DNA from 2 places in the Arthrobacter sp. 01N442 genome. Region 1 is predicted to be linked to the other one. Evidence: riboswitches for the same ligand, from Rfam matches in the RefSeq annotation. Region 1 holds a riboswitch; the other holds the start of a gene.

Region 1 (3,393 bases):
TGAGCATGTCCCGTGCCTGTTCCAGGACCTGGTCCGGAGGCCCGTCCAGCAGCACGGCGGAGTCCGTCCCGGAGCCGGGCTGCAGCACGACGATCCGGTCCACCAAGTCCTTCCACACGGCAACCCGGTGCTCCACCACCACCAGGGTGGCCCCCGTCTTGTCCAGGGACCTTCCTACGGCGTCGCGGACCTCCAGGACCCCGGCCGGGTCGAGGTTGGCTGTGGGCTCGTCCAGCAGCAGCAGTCCGGGCCGCATCGCAAGGATCCCGGCGAGCGCCAGCCGCTGCTTCTGGCCGCCGGAGAGCGCCGACGTCGGGTGCTGCAGCGGTAGGCCGCCGAGCCCGACGTCGTCGAGCGCCTCCGCCACCCTGCGCCAGATGTCCGCCGGCGGGACGGAGAGGTTTTCGGCTCCGAACGCCACGTCGTCACCGAGCCGCGAGAGCACCACCTGGGTCTCCGGGTCCTGCTGCATGAGCCCGGCCCGGCCGCGCCGGGCCCGCGGCGGGGCGCCGTCGATGAGCAGGGTGCCAGTTTCGTCGTCGTCCTCGGCCTCCGCTGGAACGGCGGCCGAGGTGGCTGCCGCAGTTCCTGCGGCGCTGTTGTCGCCCAGCACCCCCGCCAGGGCGTGCAACAGCGTGGACTTGCCCGCGCCGGACGGGCCCAGCAGGAGCACACGCTCGCCCGGGCTGATGTCCAGGTCCAGGCCGCTCACGGCGGGACGGGACCGTCCGGCGTGCCGCCAGCCCCAGCCGCGGGCACTGACCGCGGCCGGGCGCACGGAGTCGTTGGATGTCATGCGGATGCGTTCCTTAGGAGAACACAGGTTCCGATGCCGCCTTGCGGGACGCGAAGGAGGCCAGCACCCCGGTCTTGGCCAGGCCGCGGGTGGCGAGCCAGGACAGTCCGCCGGCGATCACTGCTCCGGAGATGGCGCAGAAGATAATGTAGGCGAGCTTGTCCCCGGCTTCGTACGCGATGTTCCAGCCCCAGGGCAGGAAGGAGTCGTTCAGGCCGCAGAACAGGCCCGCGCCGGCGCCGGCCAGCAGGGACACGGGCAGGTTGAACTTCTTGTACAGGAACGCGGCGAAGACGAGTTCCGCGCCGAGGCCCTGCAGAATGCCGGAGATGAGCACGGTGGTGCCGTACTGCGAACCCATGATCAGCTCGCTGGTGGCCGCCACCGCCTCGCAAAACAGGGCTGCCCCGGGCTTGCGGACCACGAGCATGCCCAGCACCGCCGGGATCATCCAGCCGCCGGCGTAGAGCCCGGTGAGCGGCGGGTAGGCCGCGGTGAGCGGGCCCGTCACGAGGTTGGCGCCCTGGTCCCAGGCCCAAAAAATCACGCCGCCGGCAACAGCGATCAACGCGGCCACCACAATGTCGACTACGCGCCAGCTGTACTTGCCGGCGGTAAGCGTCTGCTTCGCAGAAATGTCAGTCATGTCGTCCTCCTGAGGTACAGGAGGGGAGGGCGCTCCGGCGGCGCCGCGGCTTTCGCCACGGGTGCCGGGCACCCTGAGAACTCGACTCCCTTGCGCCGGTACTAACCGGATCAGGTTCGAGGGTCTGCGGCTGTCCGCACTCTCAGCGCCCACCTACGGTTCCCTGGACTGCTCCAGTGATGGCCCGACGGCGGCGCTCCCCTGTCGTATGTAATTCGCCCTTGTGGGCTGGCCCAGTTTACACCCGGCGGCCCTCTTCGGCGGTGCCCCGCAACGGCCCGCTTGGTAGAGTCGGCCCAGGAAGCGATTACCGGACACTGACGGAAGCTGAAGCCCTTGACCGACTCACCAGTGACTTCCCCCGACTTCGACCCGGATTCCGCGGAGCCGCAACCGCCAGGATCCCTGGCGGCGCTGATCGGCCGCATCCTGGCGGAGATCGACGAGCTGCAGTTCCAGGCGTTCAGCAAGGACGACGCCCTGGACCTGGGGCTGCTGCTGGTGCAGCTCGGCCGGCAGCGTTCCCATCCGATCGCCGTCGACATCACCAAGGGCGAGCAGGTCCTGTTCCACGCCGCGCTGGAGGGCGCCACGCCGGACAATGAGCGCTGGATCAAAGCCAAACAGCGCACCGCCGTGCGGTACGAAGTCCCGTCCCTGCTGGTGGGCCTCCGGGCCCGCGCCGCCGGAGGAAGGATGGAGGACAACGCCTGGTTCGACCAGCGGGAGTTCGCCGCGCACGGCGGCTCGTTCCCCATCTATGTGCGGGGAACCGGAGTGGTAGCTACTGTCACGGTGTCCGGGCTGCCGCAGAAAGCCGACCACGAGCTGGTTGTCGAGGCACTTTCCGAAATCCTCGGCCGCTCGGGACGCTAGGCTAGGGGAAGCCCTGTTTCCTCCCGCAAGGAGTACGAAGTATGAACATCTTCATCAAACTGCTTGGCACTGGAGTCAGCCTCCTCGCCGGTTTCGTCGGCACCAAGGTGGTCGACACCGTCTGGGAAAAGACCACCGGCAACAAGCCGCCCAAGGGCCACGACGACGACGTCCCCACCACGCTGCGCCAGGCCCTGACCTTCGCGCTGATTTCGGCCTCGGTCAGCGCCATCATCCAGGTCCTCGCCAACCGCGGCACACAGCGGGCGATCACCCGCTTCGCCAAGACCCAAGACATCGTCTAGGCGCATCGTCTAAGAGCAGTACCTGAGGTTCCCGGCCTGGTCGGACCGCCATGCGGGCGGACTGCCCGCGGCCGGGAACCTCACTCGTCGTCGGTGAAGCCTTTTTTGCCCGCCGCCTGCTGGACGACGGCTTCCAGCTCGTCGGCGCTGAGCAGTTCCGGGTGCAGGTGCTTGGTGCGGTAGCCGGCGCGGCCCACCATGTGCGCCGAGACCGGCACCGTGAGCAGCTGGAAGATCCAGGCCACCAGGAGTACGGGCCATACCCACCAGGTGCGCAACTGCAGCCCCACCGCGCAGAGCAGCAGGAACAATCCCAGCACCTGCGGCTTGGTGGCGGCGTGCATCCGGCTCATGAGGTCCGGGAACCGCAGCAGGCCGATCGCGGCGCCGAGGGACATCAGCGCCCCCACCACCATGAACACTGCGGAGACGGCGTCGATCACGGCGTCGGCGGACATCGCCTCAGGACTCATTTGGCTTCCTCCGGTCTGCCACGAAACGGGCCACCGTCACCGACCCGACAAAGCCGATGATCGAGATGGACACCAGCAGCATCAGGTTGTTCAGGTGCCGGTTTACGGCCATGTCGATGCACAGTGCCGCGCCCAGGATGGCCAGCAGCACATCGGCGGCCAGCACCCGGTCCAGCAGCGAGGGCCCGCGCGCGATGCGGATGATCGCGCCGCCCGCGGCGAGCGAGAGCACCACAGCGGTAATCGTCAACACCAGCGGCATCATGCGCCAACCTCCTGCTCGAGTGCGGACAGCTC
Region 2 (3,393 bases), on a different contig from region 1:
AGCGGCGGCAACCTCGAGGAAACCGTCACCAAGAACAACCTCGAAGCGGCCGAGGAAGTCGTCCGGCAGCTGCGGCTGCGCGACATCGGCGGCATCATCGTCATCGACTTCATCGACATGGTGCTGGAATCGAACCGCGACCTCGTGCTGCGCCGCATGGTGGAGTGCCTGGGCCGGGACCGGACCAAGCACCAGGTCGCCGAGGTGACCTCGCTGGGCCTCGTGCAGATGACCCGGAAGCGGATGGGCACCGGGCTGCTGGAAGTCTTCGGCGAACAGTGCGAGGCCTGCGCAGGCCGCGGCGTCGTCACCCACGACGAGCCCGTGGAGCACCGCCGCGCCAACACCGTCGCCGCGGAACACCACGTCCCGCGCACCGAACACCAGCCCGCCGCACGCACTGAGCGCAAGCGCCGCCGCGGCAAGGGCGGTCAGGGAGCCGGCGAAACCACGCCGTCCGCCCCCGCAGCCGTGCACGCCGAGCCCACCGAGGCAGAGCGCCACGCGAAGGCGGAGGCGACGCGTGCCGCGCTGGCCAACATCGCCGCCGCAGCACACGCAGCCCACCTGCACGACGGCGAGGCAACAGCCGCTCCCGACGCCGAGACCCGCCAGGCAGCGCTCGACGCCGCCGTGGAGCTCGCTTCGACGGAGGAAGCAGCGGGACGTCCCGCGGCAGTGCTGACCTTCGGCGGCGAACAGGTCGCCTTGCCCTTCGTCGAGCACGCCGAGGAAACCCCGCAGCCTGCGCTGACCCTGGATGTGCTGACCGAAGCGTTCGCCCACTTGGGCGACGCCGAAGCCGGCAAGCCGGCCGACGCGGTCCAGACTGCGGAACGTCCGGCGGAACGGTCCTCGGAACGGTCCGCACCGGAGGCTCCCGCGGCGGAGCAGGCGGCGCCAGCCGCCTCCCGTGCCACCCGTGGCCGCGGCCGCGCACGGACGGCTCGGATCACGCCGCCGAGCGCACGCACCGCCGAGGCGCAGGCGCCGGTCCGGGAGGAGACCCGCAAGGCACCCGAGGCGCAGGCCCCGGTCCGGCAGGAAGCCCGCAAGGCGGCCGCACCCCAGGCGCAGGCCCCGGTCCGGCAGGAGACCCGCAAGGCGGCCGCACCCCAGGCGCAGGCCCCGGCTGAGGCAGCTAGCGGCACCGGAGCCCGGCGGGTGCGCCGGAACCGGAGCGCCAGCCGAGCCCAGGGCGCCGCCAACGAGACGTCCGTACAGCAGCGGGAAACCGCTCCGTCGGCTGCGGCCGTCTCGGTCCACGAGGCGAAGGCCCCGGAGCAGGCCATGGTGGCCACCAAGCCGGCCGCCAACAAGCCGATCATCCTCGGCGTCGGCGTCCCGGCGTCGGAGCTCTAGGGCCAGCAGGCATCACGGCTCGCGGGTGCCGTCCGGAATCGATGTAGCGTTACGTCGATCCCGGACGGTACCCGCGAGTTGGTTAACGGGCCGGCCACTGGGCTGACATGTAGGAAGCCTGGCGGCGGGGAACGCTAGGCTAGGGGACTGACACGGGGTGCCGCGCATCGAGCCGGCTGAGATCCAGACCCGTTGAACCTGTCCGGTTAGCACCGGCGAAGGGATGTCTCTTGTCTTCCACGACCGCGCTCTCATCAACCCAACCGGGACCTGACCGGGCCCCGGCCCTCCTGCAGTCCGTCTTCCCGGCGCCCGACGCCGGAACCCCGGGGACGCCAAGGATCCCGCGGGTACTCGCCATCGCCGGCTCCGACCCCTCCGGCGGGGCCGGCATCCAGGCCGATCTGAAAAGCATCGCCGCGAACGGCGGCTACGGAATGGCGGCCATCACGGCGCTGACGGCCCAGAACACCAAGGGCGTAAGGTCCGTGCATGTGCCGCCGGCGTCTTTCCTGACGGCCCAGTTGGAGGCCATCAGCGATGACATCACCATCGATGCCGTCAAGATCGGCATGCTTGGCGACGACTCTGTGATCGACGCCGTCCGGACCTGGCTTGAAAAGGTGCGCCCCGGCGTCTTGGTCCTGGACCCGGTGATGGTCGCGACAAGCGGTGACCGGCTGCTGCAGGAATCCGCCGAGACCGCGCTGCGGGAGCTGCTCCCGCTCGCGGACCTGATCACCCCGAACCTGGCCGAACTGGCCATGCTGCTCGGCGAACCGGCCGCCCAGGACTGGGACGGGGCGCTGGAGCAGGGCAAACGGCTCGCGGCGCTGACCGGCACAACGGTGCTGGTCAAAGGCGGACACCTGCCGGACACCGGAACCCACGTCGGCGGGTCCTACGACGGCGGAAGCCAGGACGCCGGCGGCTGCCCGGACGCGCTCGTCAACACCGGGGGAGTGCTGGGCCAAGAGGTGGTGGTCGTGGCAGGCCCGCGAATCGCCACCCGCAACAGCCACGGCACCGGCTGTTCGCTGTCCTCGGCGCTGGCCACGGTCCAGGCCAGGACGGGGGATTGGGAGACATCGCTGCGGGACGTGAAACCCTGGCTGCTCGGCGCGCTGCGGGAAGCAGGGCGCCTGGAGGTCGGAACCGGCAACGGACCGGTGCACCATTTCCACCACCTGCAGCCCGCCGCTTCGCCGGCCGGTGCGCAGCTCCCCGCCGAGGGCCACTTCGCGGCGCTGCTGGAAGGGCACGCGGCGGACGAGCTGGAGGCGATCTACGCCTTGGGCTTCATTCGGGGCCTCGCGGACGGCACCTTGCCGGAACACGAGTTTGCCTACTACCTCGCACAGGACGCCCTCTACCTCAACGGCTACTCCAGGGTGCTCTCCCGTGCGGCGGCGCTGGCGCCGTCGGAAGCCGAACAGCTCTTCTGGTCCCGTTCGGCGCAGCAGTGCCTCGAAGTCGAATCCGAACTCCACCGGAGCTGGCTGGCCGGCCGCACCGTCGAGAGGCAGCTGGGCCCGGTCACCAAGGCCTACGTGGATCATCTGCACGCAGCCTCGCTCGCGGGCAGCTACGGCGTGCTCGTCGCGGCTGCGCTGCCGTGCTTCTGGCTCTACGCCGAGGTGGGCGCCACGCTCCACCGCGACTTCCTCACCGCCGGTGCACCGGCCGGGCACGCATATGCTGACTGGCTGCGGACCTACGCCGACGAGGCCTTCGCCGAGTCGACCCGGCAGGCGATCAGGTACGCGGACGCGGCAGCCCGCAACGGCTCCGAGGCGGAGCGCAACGCCATGGCGGTGGCCTTCCGGCAGTCCGCCCGGTACGAAGTCGAGTTCTTCGACGCGCCGAGGCTGCACGCCTGAGCCGCGCGGAGCAGGGCAGCCGGTAACATAATGGGGCGCGGTTCCGGAAGTCGCTGCAACACCACAACTTTGTCCCCCGCGGACATGGTGTGGCGCCTGTCACGCACTACCCGCCGGGACCAGCCTCGTTTGCGACCGAAGGCAAAATTAG

The links. Region 1 has a riboswitch for thiamine pyrophosphate ahead of AC1DNC_RS07640 (ECF transporter S component). Riboswitches for the same ligand answer to the same signal wherever they lie in the genome.
Region 2: it holds a riboswitch for thiamine pyrophosphate, as region 1 does, so the genes downstream of both, AC1DNC_RS12490 (bifunctional hydroxymethylpyrimidine kinase/phosphomethylpyrimidine kinase) here and AC1DNC_RS07640 (ECF transporter S component) in region 1, are expected to answer to the same signal.

Annotation. Positions count from the first base shown of each region.
Region 1 is NZ_JBFTRD010000004.1:68,691-72,083, reverse strand. It holds gene AC1DNC_RS07645 (ABC transporter ATP-binding protein) at 1-796, opposite strand, end outside; gene AC1DNC_RS07640 (ECF transporter S component) at 810-1,442, opposite strand; TPP riboswitch at 1,512-1,655, opposite strand; gene AC1DNC_RS07635 (heme-degrading domain-containing protein) at 1,779-2,318, shown strand; gene AC1DNC_RS07630 (DUF4235 domain-containing protein) at 2,360-2,623, shown strand; gene mnhG (monovalent cation/H(+) antiporter subunit G) at 2,704-3,096, opposite strand; gene AC1DNC_RS07620 (MrpF/PhaF family protein) at 3,086-3,361, opposite strand; gene AC1DNC_RS07615 (Na+/H+ antiporter subunit E) at 3,358-3,393, opposite strand, start outside.
Region 2 is NZ_JBFTRD010000005.1:260,475-263,867, forward strand. It holds gene AC1DNC_RS12485 (Rne/Rng family ribonuclease) at 1-1,362, shown strand, start outside; TPP riboswitch at 1,506-1,603, shown strand; gene AC1DNC_RS12490 (bifunctional hydroxymethylpyrimidine kinase/phosphomethylpyrimidine kinase) at 1,653-3,242, shown strand.